DNA from 2 places in the Bradyrhizobium sp. 6(2017) genome. Region 1 is predicted to be linked to the other one. Evidence: predicted binding sites of a transcription regulator. Region 1 holds the regulator's gene; the other holds the start of a gene.

Region 1 (18,221 bases):
CGAGCGCACCTGTTCGTAGCCCGTGATCATCAGAAAGGTCGGCGCGCGGCCGTAACTCTTGATGCCGGCGAGATAGAGGCCGGGATCGTCCTGAACCAGTTCGCGCGCGCCATGCGGCCGCACCGTTCCGCAGGAGTGCTCGTTCGGATCGATCAGGGGCGCCAACGCCATCGGCGCTTCGATTGCCGGATCGAGGCGCAGACGGACCTCGCCGAGGAACGACAGGTCGGGACGAAATCCGGTGGCGACGATCAATTCGTCAACAACGATGCTGCGTCCGCAACAGGCCGCGGATGTCGCGATCCGGAGCCGGCCATCCAAGCTGCCGATCGCGGCGACCGGAAAGCCCGCCTCGACCTGAACACGGCCCGAGGAAACCAGCGAAGCAAAGTGCGCGCCCAATTCGCCCCGGGCGGCCAATTTGTCATTCGCGCCGCCACCAAAGGCCTTTGCAGGGTTAGTGCCGCGAAGCAGCCAGATCGGACGCGTGTCCGGCTCCTGCTCCGCCAGCGTCGTCAGATCGGTCAGCGTGCCGATCGCGGAATGCCCGGCCCCCAGCACGGCAACCGCCCTGCCCGCATATCGGTACCGGTCCGTGCCGAGCACGTCAGGCATTCCGTAGGTGATATTCCCTTGGGCCTCGCGCTCCCCGATCGCGGCAAGCCCGTTTGCACCGGCCGGGTTCGGCGACGCCCAGGTGCCGGAGCTGTCGATCACGGCGTCGGCGCGCAGCGTCTCCGGACCTCTGCCATTCTGATAGCGAATTTCGAACGGCGCCTTTTCGCGGTCCTTCGTCTTGGCCTTGTCAAAGCCGGCGCGCGACACCGCGGTGACACGGCTCGACGTCCGGATCACGTCCTTGAGCGGCGTCCGGGTCGCGAGCGGAATGAGATACTGATCGAGCAGTTCGCCGCCGGTCGGGTACACCTTGGGATCGGGCCGATTCCAGCCGACGTCGGCAAGCAGCCGCGCGGCGGCTTGATCCACATTGTATTCCCAGGGCGAGAACAGCTGAACATGCTGCCATTGCCGAACCGCATGGCCGGCCTCGGCTCCCGCCTCCAGCACCACCGGCGTCATGCCGCGCTCCATCACATGCGCCGCCGCCGCAAGGCCGACCGGACCCGCTCCGATGATCGCGACCGTCTTTGCTGGCATCTGCTCATCCCGTCTTTCTGGAATTATCGAATGACCCGACAAAAAAATCAGGCCGCCGTCTGCGCCGCGTTGCATTGCGATTCCTCGACGCAACACTCCGCCACGAGGAAATCCACCAAGGCTTGCATCGTGGCGTATTCGGCATGGCAGACCAGCGTGGTCCCCTCGCGCAGTTGCGAGATCAGGCCAACGGAGACCAGTGCCTTGACGTGATGCGACAGCGTCGACGCCGGAATCTTCAGCCGCTCCTGCAGGCGCCCCACCGGCATGCCGGCATGTCCAGCGCGGACAAGGGCTCGGTAAATCTTGAGCCGGGTCGGATTGCCCAGCGCTTCCAGGCGTGCAGCTGCGTCGTCGATCTTCATCCGCAAAACATGCGTCCTCGCCCGACCTCCGTCAATCGATATTTCTAGAATATTCGAAATATATGATGCAGCCGCTTGAGGCGAATCCCGCTTGACCTCCATGTGATATTTCCATAAATCTGGATATATGGAAACTGAAGAAGCAGTACTGGCTCTCGCCGCACTTTCGCAACCGACCCGGCTGGAGGCGTTTCGGGCGCTCGTCAAACACGAGCCCGAGGGACTCGCGGCCGGCGACCTCGCCCGCCTGCTGGAGGTGCCGCAAAACACCCTGTCGGCGCATTTGTCGATCCTCACCCGCGCACGCCTGGTCACCTCCGAAAGGCGAAGCCGATCGATCGTCTATCGCGCCAACCTCGACGAGTTTCGCAACGTCGCGGTGTTCCTGCTCCGCGATTGCTGTGACGGACGGCCGGAGATTTGCGCGCCGGTCGTCGAGAGCTTGCAGCCATGCTGCCCACCGCAGCGAAAGGAGCGGACGCGTGGCTGAGCAAGGCGCGATCGATTTCGCCGGCCGGGCAATTCATCCAGAGCCCAGGGCCGGCTGATGGACACGTTCGACCTTCCCCGGCGCCTTGCCGCCGAAGCGCTCGGCACCGGCATTCTCGTTGCGACCGTGGTCGGATCCGGCATCATGGCCGAAACTCTGACCAAGGATGTCGCTCTTGCGCTTCTCTGCAACACGTTGCCGACCGGGGCGATCCTCGTCGTCCTGATCACCGTGCTCGGTCCGATTTCCGGTGCCCATTTCAACCCGGCCGTTACGCTCGTCTTTACCGGCCGGCGCGAGTTGCCGGTGAACGAGGCCGTGCTCTACATCGCAGCGCAGATCGCAGGCGGCGCCGTCGGCACGATGGCGGCGCATCTGATGTTCGCTCATCCCTTGATCGACGTGTCGATGAAGGTCCGGACCGGCGGACCGCAGTGGTTTGCGGAAGCCGTGGCCGCCTTCGGCCTGGTCGCCACCATTCTGGCCGGTATCCGTTTTCAGCGCGCGGCCGTTCCCTGGCTGGTCGGGCTCTACATCACGGCCGCCTACTGGTTCACGGCATCGACGTCGTTCGCCAATCCCGCCGTTGCGATCGCACGCTCCCTCACCAACACGTTCGCCGGTATTCGCCCCATCGACCTTCCCGGGTTCATTCTCGCCGAGCTCTGCGGCGCGATGGCCGGCATGTTACTGATGAACTGGCTGCTCGGACGTCCCAAACTGTCCGGCCCCGTTGCCATTGCGGAGACACGACCATGACCGTCACGATCTATCACAACCCGGATTGCGGCACCTCGCGCAACACGCTCGCGATGATCCGCCAGAGTGGCACCGAGCCCGTCGTCATTGAATATCTCAAGACGCCGCCGGCGCGCGAAACACTCAAGGAGCTGATTGCCGCGATGGGAATCTCCGTGCGCGCCCTGCTGCGCGAAAAGGGAACGCCTCACAAGGAGTTCGGCCTGGACGATCCGAAATGGACGGACGACGAACTGCTCGATGTCATGCTGGCGCATCCCATTCTCATCAACCGGCCGATCGTGGTGACGTCGAAGGGTGTGCGGTTGTGCCGGCCGTCCGAGGCCGTCATCGATCTTCTGGACTCGCCGGTTGGACGGTTCGTGAAGGAAGACGGCGAAGTGGTCGCGGCGCGATGAAGTGACGATGCGGCCAATGGAGCGACCGATGCTTTGGACCGCGACCAACCTCTACATCCAGATCGTTGCCGGATTCATTGGCGCTCATCTCGTCGCCGCGGTGGTGCGCGACCACGCATTCGGGTTCTGGGGCCACAGCGCCGCGGGCCTGATCGCTGGTGCGCTGGGAGGTTACTTTCTGCAAAGCTATGCAGCGACCGTGGTGATGGGCAATGGCGCTCTCAACGAGTTGCGACCTGCCGACAACTTCTTCCTCCAGGCCGCTACGGGCGTCACGCTGGGCGGCATGGGTATGCTGGCCATCGGGATGCTGACGCACCGGCCCAAGAGCGATTGATCGGCTCTCATTCGACGAGCAGCCTCACGTGTGAAGCGGCGTGGCCGACACGGACGGACTTGACGCTGGTGTGCACACTGCCAAGCCAGTTGCTCGAGGTTTGGATCGGCGCGCTGGTCATCGCCTGTCACGCGCAGCAGGAGGCGGTACCCGGTTCGCCGGCACGCACGGCTTGAATGGGCGGACACGGCACCGAGCCGTAGGAACAGAACACGCAACAATCGCCCGACTTGGGCTTTAGCTTTGTGCCGCAGCCGGTGCATTCATAGAAGAACTGACAGGCGTCGGTCGGCATGATCTCCGTTTTCGCAACGGCGCAGTGCGGACAGGTGATCGTTGATTCAAGAAGCATCGGATCAGCCCTTGGGTGCGGACGGATAACCTGCCTTGGTGGTCGCCGTTGTGAGTTGGTTCACATCGGCTTTCGCATCATCATAAACAACCGTTGCGGTCTTGTCCTTGTAGGACACCGCAACCTTGGCAACGCCGGGAACGGCTTCAAGGCTTCCCTTGACGATGGATGGGCAGGCCGCGCAATCCATATTGTTCACGGCCAGGACAATCGTCTTGTCTGCGGCCATCACTGCCGGCGAAGCGATGATGCCGACGGCAAAAGCCGCGACGGCGACAAGCTTGTTCATGGGAAATTCTCCAGTCATGAGTCAAGAAAGAGAGGTGCGATGAAGTCGAGGCCGAGCGCGGCGACGACAAGGATCGTTGCGAGGATGAGGCTGGTTTTGACGATGCGGTTCGGCAGCGGGCGCGCGCAGGCCTCGCCATCGGCGCAGGCGCGCGTTGAGGATCGGCAGACCAGCCAATAGCCGTGCCCGAGGCACACGAGCGTGGCGGCGATGAAGTACGGCTGATAGGCGGCCAGCCGGGTGAAGTTCCCGATCCAGGCCCCGCTGACCCCGAGGCCAAACAGCGCAAGTGGCAGGATGCAGCAAGACGACGCCGCAAGCGCGCCAAGCAGGCCGCCCGCCGCGATTAGCCTTTGTCGCTGCCGATTGTCGGCAATGTGATCCGCCTGATTGCTCATCATGCGCTAAACCATGCATCCTGTAGTGACTACAGGATCAAGGGCTATTTCATGCGCGCCATCACGTCTTCGGGAGTCGGAAACATCTCGATCGGCGAGCTATCCGAGCTCAGCGGCGTGAACATCGAGACCATCCGCTATTATGAGCGGATCAAAATGCTGCCCGCGCGGTTCCGAACGGCGAGCGGTCGACGGGTCTACGGACCGGCCGAAAGACGGACATTGGTCTTCATCCGGCGATCCCGCGACCTCGGGTTCACACTTGAGGAGATTCGCGCCTTGCTGGCTCTGGGAGGGCCAGGACGCGCTCCGTGCGCCGACGTGCACAAGATCGCGAGCGCACATCTGGCGAACGTTCGTAAAAAACTCTCTGACCTCGTCAAGCTTGAATCCATCCTGGCGGAAACGGTTGCGCAATGCTCCGACGGCGCCACCCCCGACTGTCCGGTGCTTGATATTCTGGATGCCGGCCGGCCGACTAGCCAAATATCCGATGTCTGACGCACCGGTTGGACGCTCGTGAAGGAGGACGGTGGTCGAGGTGCGGTAGGCGACCTGGGGTCCCACGGCAGCCCAATTGCGAGGGGTCTTCACGGACTGCATCAGTGCTTCCAGGACAAGCCGAAAGTTCCTCGGAGGGAGCCGGAACGGACACGAACCCACGTTAGTTGAACAGAATGATTTTCGAAGATGGACCGTCATCACCGTGACCCGGAAAACCTTGCAGGCACGCTCCGAGCAAGCGCTCGTCGTCATCATTCTCAGCACCGGCGCGCTGATCGCCTATTTCGGCCTGGCGCTTTCGAGGATGTGAGAGGCTGGCTCCGAGGGTGCCTTGATGCGCCAAAGCCGGTGCCGCCCTGCCACTGAGTTGCCCGACGGCGCAAGCCCCTCGCGCAAAAATCTTTCTGTTTATCGGCACGCCCAACTCAGTGTATGAATCTCCCCGTCTCACCCGATCGAGGGGCGCTGCGCATCGTCACGGGTGTTGCGGTGAGATGCGGTGGACGCCGAGCGTGTGACTGACGAGAGCACGCGAAGCGGACGGGGAAGTCGTGTGGTCCTGACGCCCTAGCGGCCGGTGTCCCCAAGCAAAGCGCGAAAGCGTTTTGCGAAGGCGGTGACAAAAAAGCCCAGTCTCGCCGGGGAGAGCACGAAATAATCCGTAAGCCATCGCGCAGGGAAAGCCGGATTGCTCCGGTTACACCTGTGGTCCTACCCCCGAGCTTTCTACCTTTGCTCGGGGCCCATGGGTGCGATCGGCACCCGGCTTTCCCTGCGCCCTCTTCAAGGAGAGGGCGGAACGAGAAGCAAGGCTCGGACAAATCATGTCGCGAGAATGCGGGCGCATGCCCCACAGACCGTGCCACACATTCACCGTCGTCCCGGCGAAAGCCGGGACCCATAACCACAAAAGAATATTGTTGAGCGTCGCTGGAACGACGAGTCCCGTTCACTACAATTGCTGCGGCGTATGGGTCCCGGCCTTCGCCGGGACGACAGGGAAGTCGCATGCCTGCCGCACAAATCGGGGAGATTGCCGCCTGCCCGCAATTTTCGTACATGGTTTCACGCAATGACCTCGCAACTCTCTCCCACTTCCGTCGACGTGCTGCTGTTCGATATCGGCCGCGTCGTGCTCGATATCAGCCTCGACAAGGCGATGACGCACTGGGCACAGCATGCCGGTTGCGCGCCGGCCGACCTCGCCGGCCGTTTCGTCGTCGACGACAGTTACAAGCATCACGAGATCGGCCGGATCGACGACGCGACGTTCTTTACCAGCCTGCGCCGGTCACTCGGCGTCGAGCTCACCGACGCGCAATTCCTCGAGGGCTGGAATTCGATCTTCACCGGCGAGATGCCAGGCATCGCCCCCTTGCTCGCGGCCGCCGCCAGGCGAATGCCGCTCTACGCCTTCTCCAACACCAACCCGGCCCATGTCGCGCATTTCTCGGTCGCCTATGCCGAGTTGCTCAGCCACTTCCGGACCGTGTTCCTGTCCTCGAACATCGGCCTTCGGAAACCCGACGCCGCGGCCTACGATCATGTGATAGAAGCGATCGGCGTGCCGGCGTCGCGGATCCTGTTCTTCGACGATCTGGCTGCCAATATCGAAGGTGCGCGGGCGCGCGGCCTTCAAGCCATCCACGTGACATCGACGGATGACGTGGCAAGGGCGCTGACCGCACTTGGTATTTGACCATTTGCCTTGAGGAGTTTTGCGCGTGGCCCTGATGCCGGTTGCCGATGCCCTGTCCGCCGTTCTTGCCGGCGCCGAACCGCTGCCGGAGGAGATGGTCGCGCTCGATGCCGCCTACCACCGCACGCTGGCGCACGACCTCGCGGCGCGCCGCACCCAGCCGCCGGAGCCGATGTCGGCCATGGACGGCTACGCGGTGCGCGCCGCCGATGCGGCTCATCTCAAGGCCCGTCTCAAGGTGATCGGCGAAGTCGCCGCCGGCCGGCCGTTCGAGCGGACGCTCAGTGCCGGCGAAGCGGTGCGGATCTTCACCGGCGGCGTCATCCCCCATGGCGCCGACGCCGTCATCATCCAGGAAGACACCCGGCTCGACGGCGACCACATCTCGATCACGGAGGCTGCGAGCCCAGGACGGCACATCCGCCCGGCCGGCGTCGACTTCCGTGAGGGCAACCTGCTGCTGAACCGTGGCAGCCGCCTCTCCGACCGCGCGCTTTCGCTGGCGGCCGCCATGAACTATCCGGAACTCGCGGTGCGCCGCCGCCCGAAGGTCGCGGTGCTCGCCACCGGCGACGAGCTGGTGATGCCGGGCTCAAGGCCCGGCCCTGGCCAGATCGTCTATTCCAACGGCTATGCGCTGCGGGCACTGGCGCGCGCCGAAGGCGCCGAGACCGTCGATCTCGGGGTTGCCGCCGACACGGTGGCAGCGACCACCGCCGGCATCCGCCGGGCGCGCGAGACCGGCGCCGACATCCTGATCACCACCGGCGGCGCCTCGGTCGGCGACCACGATCTGGTCAAGCAGTCGCTGGAGGCCGAGGGCGTCGCGATGGCGTTCTGGCGGATCGCGATGCGGCCCGGCAAGCCGATGATGCACGGCCGGCTCGGGGCCATGCGGGTGATCGGCCTGCCCGGCAATCCGGTATCGTCCTATGTCTGCGCCTTCCTGTTTCTGGTGCCGTTGATTCGGGCTTTGAGCGGCCGGAACACGATCCATCATGTCCGCACGACCGCCCTGCTCGGCCGCGACCTCGCCGCCAACGACCAGCGCGAGGACTATCTGCGCGCGCGTCTCGAGGAGCGCGAGGACGGCGCGCCGATCGCGACTCCGGTGATGCAGCAGGATTCTTCGCTGCTCGGGAATCTCGCTGCGGCACGGGCACTTCTGGTGCGTCCGCCGTTCGCCCCCGCCGCCGCCAAGGGCAGTGAATGCGAGATCCTGATGCTGCCTGAGTGAGGTTTTCGCGGGCTAGCCGATTGCGCGCCGCCTGATGCGTTCACCGGAAATTAAGTGGTTGCGGAACACATATCGAACATATAGTGTCCGTTCATGATTTGTTTCGAGTGCTGGTGTCTACAATCGGGAAGCCGCCAGGGAGCATTGCGCTCCCGAGATCAGGCCCCGTCTGAAGGCCCCAACTGAAGAGTCTCGGAATCGAACGACGCTACCAACCGGGGGAATACTCGAGATGCTCACGCGCAAACAGTACGAACTTCTGCGTTTCATCAATGAACGTCTGAAAGAGGCCGGCGTGCCGCCCTCCTTCGACGAGATGAAGGATGCGCTCGACCTGCGCTCGAAGTCCGGTATCCACCGCCTGATCACTGCGCTGGAGGAGCGCGGCTTCATCCGCCGCCTGCCCAACCGCGCCCGCGCCATCGAGGTCATCAAGCTGCCCGAGCTGTCGGCCGGCGGCGGCAACGGCCGCCGTGGCTTCACGCCAAGCGTCATCGAGGGCACCCTCGGCAAGCGCAGCAGCACGCCGCCGATCGCCGAGGACGACGGCAACCGTCCGGTCGCCGTCCCGGTGATGGGCCGGATCGCGGCCGGTACGCCGATCGAGGCGCTGCAGACCCGCAGCCACACCATCAGCGTGCCGCCCGACATGCTCGGCTCCGGCGAGCATTATGCGCTTGAGGTACGCGGCGACTCGATGGTCGACGCCGGCATCCTCGACGGCGATATGGCGCTGATCCAGCGCAACGACGTCGCCAACACCGGCGACATCGTGGTGGCGCTGATCGACGAGGAGGAAGCCACCCTGAAGCGCTTCCGCCGCCGCGGTGCATCGATCGCGCTCGAGCCGGCCAACACTGCCTATGAAGTGCGCATCCTGCCGCCGAACCGGGTCCGCATCCAGGGCAAGCTGATCGGGCTGTATCGCAAATACTGACGGCGGCGGAGCATGATCCGGAAAAGTGCGAAGCGGTTTTCCGAAAAGACCATGCTCGAACAGACATATGGAGCGGGATGACGATTTGAAGAAAAAGTCGTCCCGATCCAGGAACGAGCAACAGATCGGATCGTTCCTTGGAAGATAGCGCAGCGTGCGGACCAGCTTGGATGCGCCCCGATACCTCTCGCGCAGTGTAGCGCGTTTGTGATTGAGGCGTTCGACGGCCAGTCGTACAATCGCCCAGAAACGAGCAGACACTCGTTTGCTATCGTCCACTCTGGTAGAGGCCTGCGCCTCAGGGAGAGGCACGGGTCGCTACCTCGAAAAGAGGAGCCATCCGATGTGTGACTATAGTCTGCACGCCGTGGCATCGCGCCCCGCCATTGTCGGAGAGACGCTGATCACCACGACTTTCCGCGGCACGTCGACCCGCGGCTTTGCTTCGGAGAACGATCCCACTGTCGCGGTCTGCATGCTGCCGGGCACCGAGCTCGCTTTCGCCGAGAACGTTCGCTACGACAGCCGCTGGATCTGGACCAAGACGATGAATTTCCGCGTCGGCGTGTTCAACGAAGTCGAGCCCGACGTGCCCGATCGCCATCATGATGCGGTCGAATTCCCCGACGGCAGCCATGTTCTGGTAACCCAGCTCGTCGAGGGACAGCGCGTCAGCGTGCTGCAGTTGCCGGCACTGCATCCGCAGGTCGAGCACAAGCCGAAGGTTGTGGAGCGGCGCCCCTCCGCATTCGCGTCGCTGTTTTTGGGTTGAGCGCATCGTCGCCGCGGAATGAGCCATTCGGCGGCGGATGACCTTAAGCGATTTCGAGCGACCCCGGATTTCCGCTTCCGGGGCGCATGAGGAGATTTGCATCGGCGAGCGCCTTGGCGCATCATCGCGTACGGAAGACGTGCACTCACGGAAACCTGCGCAGTGGTCGACAAGGTCACATGGCAAAAGGCTGGACGCGTCACCGAGCCGGGCCGCTACTTGTTCCGGTTCGGCTGGCTGACAGTGACGGCCGATGATCTCAAGGTCTGGGAGCAGTTTCCCGAGGCCGTCTTCACCCTCGTCAAGAAGCCCGACGCCGGCCCCGATTCCGACGAGTACCATCTCGGCCTGTTCGAGCTGCCGACCGGCACCTCGCCCGGCAACGGCTAATCATCCCCCTGCAGGTCGGTCTCGGCCGGTGTCGCATCGACTGCGGGCCGCGGCGCGGCGGCGGGTGTACGGAGGACCGTCTCGCTCTCGCCGTCACCGGGAACCGCCGGCGACCACGGCCGGTCGATCCCGCCGGGCTTCACCGCATCGATGGCGTAGCCGTCCCTGTTTCGCCGTAGCACCAGCGCACCGTGGCGCCGCAGCCGCTCGGCATCGATCACCGAGGCCGCGCAGCCCTGCGGCGCCGGCCGCGCGGTGACGATCAGCGCCGCCCGCTCGCAATCGTCGGCCAGCGCCTCCGGCCGCATCGCCAGTGCGACGAAGGCACCGCCCGGACCCTGGGTCGCGCAGCCGCCCGGATCGCAGGAGACGCCCTCGCCGAGCGACGCATCGGCGGCGGTCCGCGCATCGGCATCCGCCGCCAGCCATTCCTTGACCAGGAAGGCATCCTTCGCGCTATGCATCAGATGCAGCCGCCCGTCGCCGCCGCGTACCGCGACGTTCCGGCCGTCGGCGGAAATCAGGACGTCAGGCAGCGGCACCCTCACCGCCCAGACTGTGGCCACTACCAGCAGCACCGCGCCGGACCAGCGCAGCGGCGTGCGCAGCAGTCCGAGCAGGATGATGCCCGCGCTTGCGACGATCAGCGGCCCGATGCCGAACGCCGCCATCCGCCCCACCGCGCCAGGCAGCGCGGCGACCCATTGCGTCACCAAAATCATCCAGTCGATGCCAAAGCCCATGATCGCCCAGAACACGCCATCAAAGCCGAACGGCATGGCGAGGAGGCCGAGCAGGCCCGCCGGCATCACGATCGCCGACACCACCGGCATCGCCGCGAGGTTGGCGAGCAGCCCGTAAGGCGTCACGCGATGGAAATGGAACGCGGCGTAGGGGGTCGTCGCCAGCCCCGCCACCAGCGAGGCCAGCATCAGCATCGTGAGCTCGCGCCCCCCCCCACAGCGCGACCCGCGCGGTCGCCGAATGGTCGGGCGAGGCCAACAGGTTCGGCAGCCCGATCTGCACCAGCGCCACCAGCCCGAGCGTTGCGGCAAACGACATCTGGAAGCTCGGATGCACCAGCGCCTCCGGCGCGATCACGAGCACGATCAGCGCCGCCACCGCCAGGGTGCGAAAGGTGATCGCGCGGCGGTCGACCATCACCGCGATCAGCACCACCGCCGTCATGAGGAACGATCGCTGCGTCGCGACCTCGGCTCCCGACAGCAGAAGATAGAACGCCGCGGCGACGAGCGCGGCCGCGGCCGCCCATTTCTTGATCGGATGTGCCGCCGTGAGCATTGGGAACAGCGCGAGCAGCGCGCGCACCGCGAAGAACACCACGCCCGCGACCACGGCCATGTGGTAGCCGGAGATCGACAGCACGTGGCCGAGCCCCGAGATGAACATCGCATCATTGACCGGCGTCGAGATCGCGTCGCGCCGGCCGGTCAGCAGCGCGGTCGCGATCGCGCGCTGGTCGCCGTCGAGCGTGGTGCGGATGCGCGCATCGATGGCGTCGCGCAGGCCTTGCATGAAGGCGGCATAGCGCAGCGCCAAGCCGCCGGCCGCCGACGGTTCCCTGGTCTTGACTGCGCCCATCACGAAGCCGGAGGCGCCGATGCCCTGGAAATACAGGTCGCGGCCGAAATCATAGGAGCCCGGACGCTGCGGCCCGAGCGGCGGCATCAGCCGCTAGCGATGATGATAAGCAATTGATATTGCTAGATTAAAATTGAGTTAGACGGTTTGATCCACAACTCAACCCACAAAACAACGACGACCCCGGCGGGGGCGCCAGGCCGGGGTCGCCATTCTCACTCCCGGCGGGGTTGGGGGAGCTCACAACCGGGAGCAAACAAACTACGCCCGATATCGCCACTCGTTCCTGTGCCCTTTGGCGCACTAGCCGGCTCCATAGGGATACTTCGTGTGGTGCGCACCAGAGGTAGTGCTGTCCTAAATCGGACACTCGCAAAGCGGAACTGGGACACCTTCCGGTTGTTAATTGCCTGAGCAGTAGATCCCTTATCGGAGGGCGAGTTCAGATGTGGCTGCATCATATTCGGATGGACGGGGTGGAGATTGCCTTCGCCGGGACTATGGCTGTGTCGTTCATCGCGCTTCTTGCCAGCATCGCGTGGCTATTGATGGGATGACCTAGGAGGGAAACTAGGGACACTGTTGCACGCAGGCTATTGCGGGAGGATCAGAGGGGGCACAGCATCGAAGCTGCCGACCTCCAAGAGATAAATCGGCGGATCAAGTAACGGCCCCAGCACCGGCCCCCCAGGCCCCAGAGGTGCTGGGGCCGCTTCCATTTGGAACATGGGCGGGACGGCTACAGTTATCGCAGGTTCGGTGCCGGCCAGCGGTACCGGACGATGAACCAATCGCGCTAACTCGGCCTCAGCTTGTATCCCTCGCTGGGGCCGCTTCCTTGGGTACTCGCGACGGGGAACTGTCGCCTCGGGTTCGCAAAGAGACCTGGAGCTGGTGCGCCTTCATTGTGATCGCCACCGGACGGCCCAATTGCTCGGCGATTTTGGCAGCGGGTAATTTGCCCGCCATAGCTTTTAACTTTTCTATATCTTCGGTGGTCCAGGAGCGAGCAGGTTTCGACATCTTTCCACCCTCAAAAGTTGGCCAATCTCTTAGGCAGTAAAAACAGGAAAGGTTCCTAGGCGGCCGCCTCGAACCGTTAGCAAATGAGCAACCTGATTGGCGCACGCTTTCCTCGGGACGGGACCGTTGGGGACTTGCACGGTCACGTTTCGGAGGAGCTGGCGCGCCGCCCCGCCTGCCGGCTCCTCTTTCTTCAAATTTGTGTATGGCCTGCAAAATGAGACGACCCCGGCAGGGGGCACCAGCCGGGGTCGCCTACTGACTCCCGGCGGGGGCTTGGGGAACCTGAAAACCGGGAGCCAAACAAACTACGCCCGACATCGCCACGCGTTCCTATGCCCGAACGAGATTGGGGAGACCGCTCGGGGAATTGCGCGTGAGCAATCCCCCGACGATTAAATAGCAACTTGTGCATCGCACTAACGTTTGATCGAGCTTGGGAAATATTCAGGGCCCAGGTTTTGGAATGAACGCCGCCGGGACGCGTATTTCGAGCCCGGCGGCGTTGCTTTTTCGGATCAGCCCCGCCCTGGAACTTGCCCATCTTTGTGCAGTTATCGGTCGGTGCCTCGGAAGGATTTGGCTATGATTCGCCTCCTGTCGATTCTCACCTTTAGCGCGCTCTGCATCCTTCCGGATCGAGCATCCGCTGATCAGGTGAAGCCGCGTGAAAATCTGGCATCCGAGATCAGTTCTCGCCAACGGTGCGCGTGTGGCGCGACCCGCATTATTCATCACAGGCGGTATCGAACCGCGTACTTAATTGGCTATGACGTTCTGCCGTATCGCTACGGCTCGACATTCGTTTGGGAACCGCCGTATCGATATTACAGGCGCTAGCAACCTCGAAGAAAAACCCGCCGGGTGTGAACCGGCGGAGCCTATGTCAACCGCTTGCACAATGAGAACGACCCCGGCAAGGGCGCCAGGCCGGGGTCGCCATTCTCACTCCCGGCGGGGTTCCAAACCAATGAAAATGGCACCCGTTTGGATCCTTTAGAGCGCGGGGCCGTTGATGCCCCATCGAGGGGGCTGAACCCGGAGGTGGGTTATGTGCGACGTTCCTCGGGATATTCAAAGAAAGTTCGAGCGACGGTGGGCCGCCAGATTTGCGCGGCCAATGGAATCGCGCCGGCCCGAAAGGCATCAATCTCAAAAGCCGAGCCAACCGGTCGCCGCTTCCCTGAAGGCGCAGAGAAAAACCGGCCGAATTGAACCGACGGGCTTGAGTACGACTACGGTGCGTTAGCCCACTCTCAGATTTTCCGCGGACGTTTTGCCCCGGTTTTCCCTCTTCGTAACTCACCTTGGCACCCTCGTTGAGGCTGCTCAGACCGGCCTTTTCTACGGCCGAGATGTGCACGAATACGTCCTTGCCGCCGTTGTCGGGCTGGATGAATCCAAATCCCTTAACTGGATTGAACCATTTCAAAGTGCCTGTCGCCACGTCGCTCTCTCCCTTTGATTGAAGCAATGACGGGCAACCTAGGGGGAGTGCGTCACGCCGCAAGGAAAAACCCGCCGGCGTGAACCGGCGGGCGCTCCTCGGATTCCTCGAGGCTAGATACTGTTGAGCGCGGCGACGGCGGTCTTGAGAGCTGCCATATGCCATTCGACTTCCGGGCAAATCTCGTCATCGATAACATATTGGATCAACGCCGCAGCGCCGGCTGCCGTTGTAGGCTTCATCCGGGAAAGGCGTCCCGCACATTCGTCCTCGGCCTCTGTTGCCCGGTCCAGTTTCTCACACTTCACCGCCATCCCGGCGCGCTCATCCCACGCTTTCCCTGCGGCCAGCTTTGCTTGCCAGCGGGCCCTAGCGTCGAGATACTCCTGTTCGATAATTGCCGGATCGATCTCTGCCTCGCGCAGCAGCTGGTCGCGCCGGTTGTCTATTTCAGACCCGCCGATGTGATAATCACGCCAATGGATAAGCGCGACAGGGCGCCGACCGTGCTCATCTCCGGCTTCATCTCAGCGCGGTCCCACTCATCATAAAGTTCGCAGCGAAGCGTCTGAAGCCTCCTGTGATCCTCAATCAGCGCGAAGATTGGATCGACGACGCCGGCCAGCGAGGCGTCTGCGGCTTTGACTGATCCGGTGAGTGTTGAGGCGGCGGCTGCACCCGCCAGCACGCGTAGACCTACCCTTCGCGTTACCGGTTTCATGCCATGCCTCCCATCTGCCAATCGTTCGTTCCGGCCTGCTCGTGCAAGCCATCATGATCGCCGATGCCGGACTCAGCGGGATCCCGCTCTAGATCGCGGCGCCCGCCCGCGGCCCATAACTCCTGGCTTTGGTAGTGATCGAGACCGCCCAGGCTGGGCTCGTGGTCGGCAAGATCATGCTCTGCGTCGACTTCGAGTCGTTCTTCGCCAAGATGGTTTTGCCGGTTGGACAGACGCTGATCAGTCATCCGGTCAAAGCTTCCAAGATCCGGTTCGCGATCGTCGCCGCCACCGCCGCGGCCTTGGCCTGGAAATGCCTCCTGCAGGCCGAGGGATGGCTCGGCGTCGCCATCGTCCTCGAGCTCGCGAGAGATGTAGTCGTCGGTCCGGTCTAGGAACTGGAGGAGTCTGTCGACCTCCTCTCTGGCTTCGCGCCGGAGGCGCCCTATCGCGACGAACAGATCTTCGGGGGAAACATCGGTCTTGAAGTAGAGCGCACCAGCGGACGCCGCAGCGCTAGGCATAGCTGTGCTATTCTCAGAATCAACCTGAGCCATGAAACACCTCATAGTTTGGGCCAGGCCTGTCGCGGTGTTCCTAGCACCTCGGCAGGCCGCTTGGTTTTCAAGCAGATTTAGGGTATGACCTAAATATGAAATCGTCAACAAAAAAGGTCACACCTAAAAAACGAGGCCGTCCGGCGACGGGTAAGGATCCCCTTGTCAGCACCCGCATGCCACCGACATTGATCGCGGCTGTCGAGGCGTGGGCCTCACAGCAAGATGACGATCCTGGACGCTCCGAAGCCATCCGCCGGCTGGTCGAGATCGGGCTAAAGGCGAAGGGAAAGTAGAAAAGGGATGGATTGGCTTGCCATCCTGCTACTTGCTTATTTGATGCGCGGCGGATCGCGGCTTCTCACCGACTTTAGGGCTGAGCCGCAGGATCAGCCGAGCTATGTGAACGGGTCTATTAGCATGACCGCGGTTGCCGCTCTTTTATGGTGGTGGAGGAAGCGACCATTGCAGATCGTGGTCGGTCTCATCTGGGTCTTTGCCATCTTCGGGATGCTATATTGGTTGCTCGGTTTCGCGATCACCTCGCCCGTCATTCGTCTGGCGATCTTGTCTATCCCGGTGATTCACACCTATGTGGCCGCGCTTTTAAGCCGCCCAAACCGTCAAGCCTAACCAGGATCGAACGGTGGAGGAATTTTAGTATCTGGTTATTACGTCCTTGCTGAACAGCGGATCACCGAATGACCGCACGGGGTGGCGGCGGCGATGGACCTGCGACCGCGCGTGCGGCCCGCGGCGACGTCGTGTTCTCCACCGAAAAATCACGGATTCTGTACAATCCGAGAGTGCGCTTCCCTGCGCGCATAGGTTGCGGTAGGTTCGTGACCAAATCTGAGAGAATAAAGCTCGAAGAGCTGGTGGGGGCAGGATGGAAAGCTGGAGCGTTATAATCCCTAGCCAGGGAGTAAGCATTGTCGGCAGCAAAGACGACATAGTGAAATTTTTGAACGCAGAAATCGCCTATTTCAGCAAGCTTTTAATCAGTGGCCAGCAGATTACTCTCGGTGGGCAAGGTTTTGGAAACCTGCGGTTAAGCGAGCCCGCAGTGGAAGCGCTGACGTCGATTGTGCGTGACGTCCAAGCTAACAAAAAAGAATCCCTCGAAGAATACGTGCAAGACGCACGCGCCAGACAAGTGCTCATCGGCGCAAGCGCGGTAGGCCGCCGAGTAGAACAGATAAAGGCATCGAGCGAGGCAGGCGCCGCAATTCTCGCGGCGATTTACTGCACAAAATGGATGCATGCGTCTCATCCAGCGGGGCGCGACATAATTCACGTCTTCCGAGCGGTCGCATTCGCAAATCCCGCGAACTTCGCATTTGACGATCTCTTGTCGGCCTCAGATGCTGCCGCCAAAGCAGCTGAAGCCAGCAAAAAGAGCGATGCTGCCGCGCAAGCTCTCAATCAATTCATTGATGACAAGAGGGCTCTTATTGGAGAGCTCGAAGATCTGTATCGAAACAAGCTGACAATAGAAGAGCCAGCACGATCATGGCAAACCATTGCAGTCAAGAAAACACGCATATGGCGATTGTGGCTTGCGATATTCGCTCTGATGACTGTTGCTCCGATATTTGCTGCGTTGGAGTACTGGAGCGTTGTCTCCGACGCCATCGGCAAGCTAACCGGGGCGTCCAATGGCGGCTTCTCCATTTCGGGGCTTGCCGCAATCTCAGTGCCGGCGCTGCTTTACGCTTGGTTGCTAAAGAACATCAGCCGCGTGTTCATTCAAAATCTCAACCTCGCTGACGACGCGGACCACCGGCGCTCCTTGGCGCTCACCTATATGGGTCTGCTTCAGAACGAAAAGCAGCCAGCAACGGATCAAGACAGGGCAATCATTCTTAACGCCCTTTTCCGTCCAATTCCCCCTCAGACGGGCGACGAAGGCCCACCGGCCGGACTTCTCGATCTGATTCAGAAAAAATGACGCGGCCCCGTGACGAGCCTTGGCGACGACCTTGCCGGACGACACGACCAAGGCGAATTCGGTGCGACAAACTGTCAATATCACGAGGAACATTCGGCACCTCGCGGCATTTTCCAGGATCGAACAAACTGGAGGCTACGAGATGAAATACGTGTTGGCTGTTGCCGCTGTTGTCGCCCTTGGCACCCCCGCTTTCGCTGATGAAGTTGGTGTCCATGTCGGACCCGTGGGTGCCGGCGTAACCACTGGTGAATCCCACGTCGATCGGGACCGCGACCGCGACCGCACCACCGTGATCAAGGAGCGCGAGCCCGCCGATCGCACGACTGTCATCAAGAGGGAGCATAACGAACCGCGCGAAAAGACTATCATCAAAGAGCGCGATTGATTTGCAGGGCCCCCGCATCGGCGGGGGCCTTTTCCATTCTATTAGCAGCGATGCCGCTCCGTACCGATTTGACTGGGGGCGATGGTCCGATTTGGCGACGAGACGCGTCCCTGAGAAAGCTGCTCGCAGGCTCGTGAGCCCCCACTTAAAGGTTATCAGGGGTCCGGAGCGGAGAAGACTTATCTTCATTCCGCAATTCTTGTTCGGCCAACTCCCAAAATTCCTTGTCGCGGCCTTCAGGTTGCCCCGCCTTTTCCCAGAGCTCCTGGGCGCGGGCCCGGATCTGTTCTTCAGTCGGTTCTGCCATGTGTACTCTCCCTAGAGCAATTCAACCGCGCGCTTCAGGAAATAGTTCCCTCTAGTTTCGAGGACTGCGCGCAACCGGAAAAAAGCGACCCGGCTCTGGTGACGCTCGTCCGGTGTTCTCCACCGAAACTGCGCCGAACC
Region 2 (4,279 bases), 2.8 Mb from region 1:
TCCGGCAGCGCATGCACCGCGCGCGCCAGCGCCCACAGCGAGGCGCGCAGGATGTTGTCGCGGTCGATTCGCGCCGGCGACGCCACCGCGACCGAGAACGCTGATGTGGCGCAAATCTCCTCGAACAGTTCCTCGCGGCGCTCGGCGGTCAGCCGCTTCGAATCGTCGAGGCCTTTGGGAATGCGATTGGGGTCCAGCACCACGGCGGCGGCGACCACGGGACCTGCCAGCGGGCCCCGCCCGGCCTCGTCGCAGCCGGCGACCGGCCAGACGCCGCGCTTGATCAGCGCCCGCTCGCGCCGGAAGCTCGGCCGCGTCACGATACGCTTCTCCGGCTTGGCTGACTTGGCCAGCGCCTTCTTCGACGTGCTCTTGGACTTGTCCCGAATCATGCGGGGATGGTGATCAAGCCAGCCCCGCGGCGCAACCGGGAACCAGCCGCCCTTCCCCGCAATTCAATCCGGCCGGCTTTTAGTCGGGAATCGACACGCGCCTGTTATCGAGCACCTCAAACCCCGGCGCGCGCACCACTTCCCAGGCGTGGCCGTCGGGATCGGCGAAATAGCCGCAGTAGCCGCCATAACTGGTGGGCTGCGCGGGGTTCAGCAATTTGCCGCCCTTCGACAGCGCGAACGCCATCACACAATCGACCTCGGCATCGTCGTTGCAGTTCCAGGCGATCGCAACGCCGCGGAACGCTGAAGGCCGCGGCTGATCGGGCAGGGCGGCATCGGCGGCGAGCAGATGCCACGGGAACAGCCCGAGCACAGTGCCGCCGGTGTCGAAGAAGGCGACCTCCTCGCCGGTCCCGCGCATCTTCCTGGTGAAGCCGAGCGATTCATAGAAGGCGATGCTGGCGCGCATGTCGCTGACGCCGAGCGTGAGGACGGTGAAGCGTGGGGTCGGGGCGTTACTCATTGTTGCACTCACTCTTTTGACGTCATCATAGCCCGGATGGAGCGAAGCGTAATCCGGGACCTCTATCCGCGGGCAACGATTTCCCGGATTGCGCTGCGCTTCATCCGGGCTACGGACCTCATCTAGAACAAGCTCAACTGCTCGCCGTTGCGCTTCGGCTTGGCAAAATGATCGGTGGTCAGCTTGGTGCGCCGCTTGTTGAGGCCGAGTTTCTCGCAAGCGATCTCGAAGCGGCGGCCGATCATCCAGGCCATCGGGCCGGTGCCCTTCATCCGCGTGCCCCATTGCGAGTCGTAATCGCGGCCGCCGCGCATGTCGCGGATCAGCGTGAAGACGTGGCGGTAGCGGTCGGGATAGTTCGCCATCAGCCATTCGCGAAAGAGATCGCGGACCTCGAGCGGCAGCCGCAGCAGCACGTAGCTCGCCTCCTTGGCGCCGGCATGCACGGCGGCATCGAGGATGCGCTCGATCTCGGAATCGTTCAGCGCCGGGATCACGGGCGCGATCATCGCCGTGGTCGGGATGCCGGCGTCAGCCAGCCGCTTGATCGCCTCGAGCCGCTTCGGCGGCGTCGATGCGCGCGGCTCCATGGTGCGGGCGAGTTTCGGGTCGAGCGTCGTCACCGAGAGCGCGACCTTGGCGAGATTGCGCTTGGCCATCCGCGCCAGAATATCGATATCGCGGGTCACCAGCGCCGACTTGGTCACGATGCCGACCGGATGCCCGGCGCGCTCCAAGACCTCGAGAATGCCGCGCATGATCTTCCGCTCGCGCTCGATCGGCTGATACGGATCGGTGTTGGTGCCGATCGCGATCATCCGCGCCTCATAGTCGGGCGCCGCCAGCTCCTTCTCGAGCAGTGCGGGCGCGTCCGGCTTGGCGAACAGTTTGGATTCGAAGTCGAGCCCCGGCGACAGGCCGAGATAGGCGTGGGTCGGCCGCGCGAAGCAATAGACGCAGCCGTGCTCGCAGCCGCGATAGGGATTGATCGAACGGTCGAAGCCGATGTCGGGCGAGTCGTTGCGGGTGATCACCTTGCGCGAGGTGTCGAGCGCCACACTGGTCTGGAACGGCGGCAGGTCGTCGAGGCTCTGCCAGCCGTCGTCGAAGGCTGTCCGCGCCTCGGCCTCGTAGCGGCCGCTGGCGTTGGACTGCGCGCCACGGCCGCGCCGCCGCTCGCGCTCGATCGCGACCGCAAGCTCGGGAAAAGGGGTGGGTGCACCCGCCGGGTTATCGGAGGGCGCCGTTACCGGCGGGTGCTTGAGGGCATGAGAGGATGCTCGGCTCATGCTGTGAAGCTAACACAGCTTGAGAACAAATCAAGAACATCGCTTGAGAAAATCCACAAAGTGATGGCGCAAAATTCTGCAGGCGAAAAGGCTGCTTTGAATATGACAAGGTGATAACACGGCCGGAGTTTTTCAACCGTTTGAGCCATCGAAGCCTCGAATCATGCTGAGCGTGATCATTCCAACCGACGGCGTCGAGCGCACCGCGGTCGCGACATTGGCGGCGCTGGTGCCGGGCGCAGCCGCGGGCGTCATCCGCGAAGTGCTGCTGGTCGACCGCACCAACAGCGACGTGATGGAGCGGGTTGCCGACATCGCCGGCTGCGGTTTCCTGCGCTTCGAGGGCACGCGCGCCGCGGCACTTGCCGCCGGTGCAAAGCAGGCCCGTTCGCCCTGGCTGATGTTCCTGCATCCGGGCGCAGTGCTCGACGCCGGCTGGATCGAGGAGACCACCCAGTTCATCCAGATGGTGGCGGCAAGCGGCAAGGACCGCGCCGGCATCTTCCGCTACGCCCGCGCGCCCTATACCGACCCCGGCCTGCGCGACGGCATCAAATTCGTCGCCCGGATGATCGTGGGCCCTTCGGCCGAACAGGGCCTCCTGATCGCGCGCGACCATTACGAGCGGATCGGCGGCTATCGGCCCGACGCGCGTCGCTCCGAGGCGCGGCTGCTGCGCCGGCTCGGCCGCTCCTCCCGCACCATGCTGCGCAGCCGGATCATGGTGGCGTAGGGTTTCCGACCCGCGACGACGCTTCGAGATGCCCTGAAATGCACATCGGCCTTGCCATTTATTTGATTCCGTCAAATAATATGTTTGATGAAATCAAGTTCGTATGACACGACGCTCGAGAGCCAGGTCGCCGCGATCCGCGGCTTCAGCCGGTTCTACACCCGCAAGCTCGGCATCATCGAGCCGAAGCTGCTGGATTCGCCGTTCACGCTGCAGGAAGCGCGGATCATCTACGAGTTCGCGCATCGCGAGAACTGCACCGCGACCGATCTGGTGCGCGAGCTCGACCTCGATGCCGGCTTCGTCAGCCGCACGCTACAGGCGCTGCAGCGCCGCCAGATCGTGACGCGCAAGCCGTCGAAGGCCGACAAGCGCGTCAATGAGGTGGCGCTGACCGCCAAGGGCCGCACTGCTGCCGCTGATCTCGACCGCCGCTCGCGCAGCGAGGTCGGGGCGCTGCTGAAGCAGATGGACGGCGATCGCCGCGCCGCGGTGGTGCGCGCGATGGGCACGATCGAACAGTCGCTGGAGCCGCCGACGGAGAAGCCGACCGGCTTCCTGCTGCGCAGCCACCGCGTCGGCGATATCGGCTGGGTGATCTCGCGACAGGGACGCGCCTACGCGGAGGAATATGGCTGGGACATCAGCTACGAGGCCTTGGTGGCCGAGATCTGCGCGCAATTCCTGCGATCGTTCGATCCGGCCCGCGAGCATTGCTGGGTCGCCGAGGTCGACGGCGAGCCGGTCGGCTCGATCTTCCTGGTCAAGGGCGGCGACGGCCTCGCCAAGCTGCGGCTGCTGCTGGTGGAAGAAAAGGCGCGCGGGCTCGGCGTCGGCCGTGCGCTGGTCGAGCAATGCATCCGCTCCGCACGCGAGATGGGCTACACAAGGATGACGCTGTGGACCCAGAGCATCCTGCTCGCCGCGCGCGGCATCTACGCCCGCGCCGGCTTCCGCAAGGTGAAAGAAGAGAAGCACCACAGCTTTGGCGTCGACCTGGTCGGGGAGACCTGGGAGCTGGATTTGTGACCCTGTCATTCCGGGGCATCGCGTCAGCGATGAACCCGGAATCTCGAAGATGCGGCGCGAGATTCCGGGTTCGTGCTTCGCACGCCCCGGAATGACGGGAGACGACTACGCGCTCGCCCCTTTCGCCTTCGGACGGCGCAGATGCTCGTCCAGCCGCGGCATGATCTCGACGAAATTGCAGGGCCGCGTGCGGTAGTCGAGCTGCGCGGCCAGAATGCCGTCCCAGCCGTCACGGCAGGCGCCGGGCGATCCGGGCAGGCAGAAGATGAAGGTCGCGCCTGCCACGCCGGCGGTGGCGCGGCTCTGGATC

Evidence for each region. The regulator LexA, encoded in region 1, represses DNA repair genes until DNA is damaged. The targets are predictions, from matches to a motif close to TGTTCNNNNTGTGTTCNG.
Region 2: G6P99_RS39120 (PA0069 family radical SAM protein) is a predicted target of LexA. The motif match lies at 2,229-2,246, and genes of this name have one in related genera.

The regions. Positions count from the first base shown of each region.
Region 1 covers NZ_CP049289.2:5,384,922-5,403,142, forward strand. The annotation lists gene G6P99_RS25190 (NAD(P)-binding domain-containing protein) at 1-1,158, opposite strand, end outside; gene G6P99_RS25195 (ArsR/SmtB family transcription factor) at 1,206-1,523, opposite strand; gene G6P99_RS25200 (ArsR/SmtB family transcription factor) at 1,651-2,013, shown strand; gene G6P99_RS25205 (aquaporin) at 2,071-2,772, shown strand; gene arsC (arsenate reductase (glutaredoxin)) at 2,769-3,170, shown strand; gene G6P99_RS25215 (hypothetical protein) at 3,199-3,507, shown strand; gene G6P99_RS25220 (GDCCVxC domain-containing (seleno)protein) at 3,635-3,859, opposite strand; gene G6P99_RS25225 (cation transporter) at 3,864-4,148, opposite strand; gene G6P99_RS25230 (mercuric transporter MerT family protein) at 4,163-4,549, opposite strand; gene G6P99_RS25235 (MerR family transcriptional regulator) at 4,598-5,047, shown strand; gene G6P99_RS25240 (HAD family hydrolase) at 6,123-6,749, shown strand; gene glp (gephyrin-like molybdotransferase Glp) at 6,775-7,986, shown strand; gene lexA (transcriptional repressor LexA) at 8,219-8,923, shown strand; gene G6P99_RS25255 (hypothetical protein) at 9,267-9,695, shown strand; gene G6P99_RS25260 (hypothetical protein) at 9,858-10,085, shown strand; partial or broken gene G6P99_RS25265 (ComEC/Rec2 family competence protein) at 10,082-11,780, opposite strand; partial or broken gene G6P99_RS25270 (cold-shock protein) at 13,956-14,157, opposite strand; gene G6P99_RS25275 (hypothetical protein) at 14,271-14,471, opposite strand; gene G6P99_RS25280 (hypothetical protein) at 14,603-14,878, opposite strand; gene G6P99_RS25285 (hypothetical protein) at 14,875-15,435, opposite strand; gene G6P99_RS25290 (hypothetical protein) at 15,531-15,731, shown strand; gene G6P99_RS25295 (hypothetical protein) at 15,739-16,068, shown strand; gene G6P99_RS25300 (DUF6161 domain-containing protein) at 16,325-17,386, shown strand; gene G6P99_RS25305 (hypothetical protein) at 17,418-17,774, shown strand; gene G6P99_RS25310 (DUF2934 domain-containing protein) at 17,920-18,081, opposite strand.
Region 2 covers NZ_CP049289.2:8,228,131-8,232,409, forward strand. The annotation lists gene G6P99_RS39110 (ribonuclease HII) at 1-392, opposite strand, end outside; gene G6P99_RS39115 (VOC family protein) at 472-918, opposite strand; gene G6P99_RS39120 (PA0069 family radical SAM protein) at 1,041-2,207, opposite strand; gene G6P99_RS39125 (glycosyl transferase) at 2,371-2,940, shown strand; gene G6P99_RS39130 (bifunctional helix-turn-helix transcriptional regulator/GNAT family N-acetyltransferase) at 3,028-3,969, shown strand; gene moaB (molybdenum cofactor biosynthesis protein B) at 4,075-4,279, opposite strand, start outside.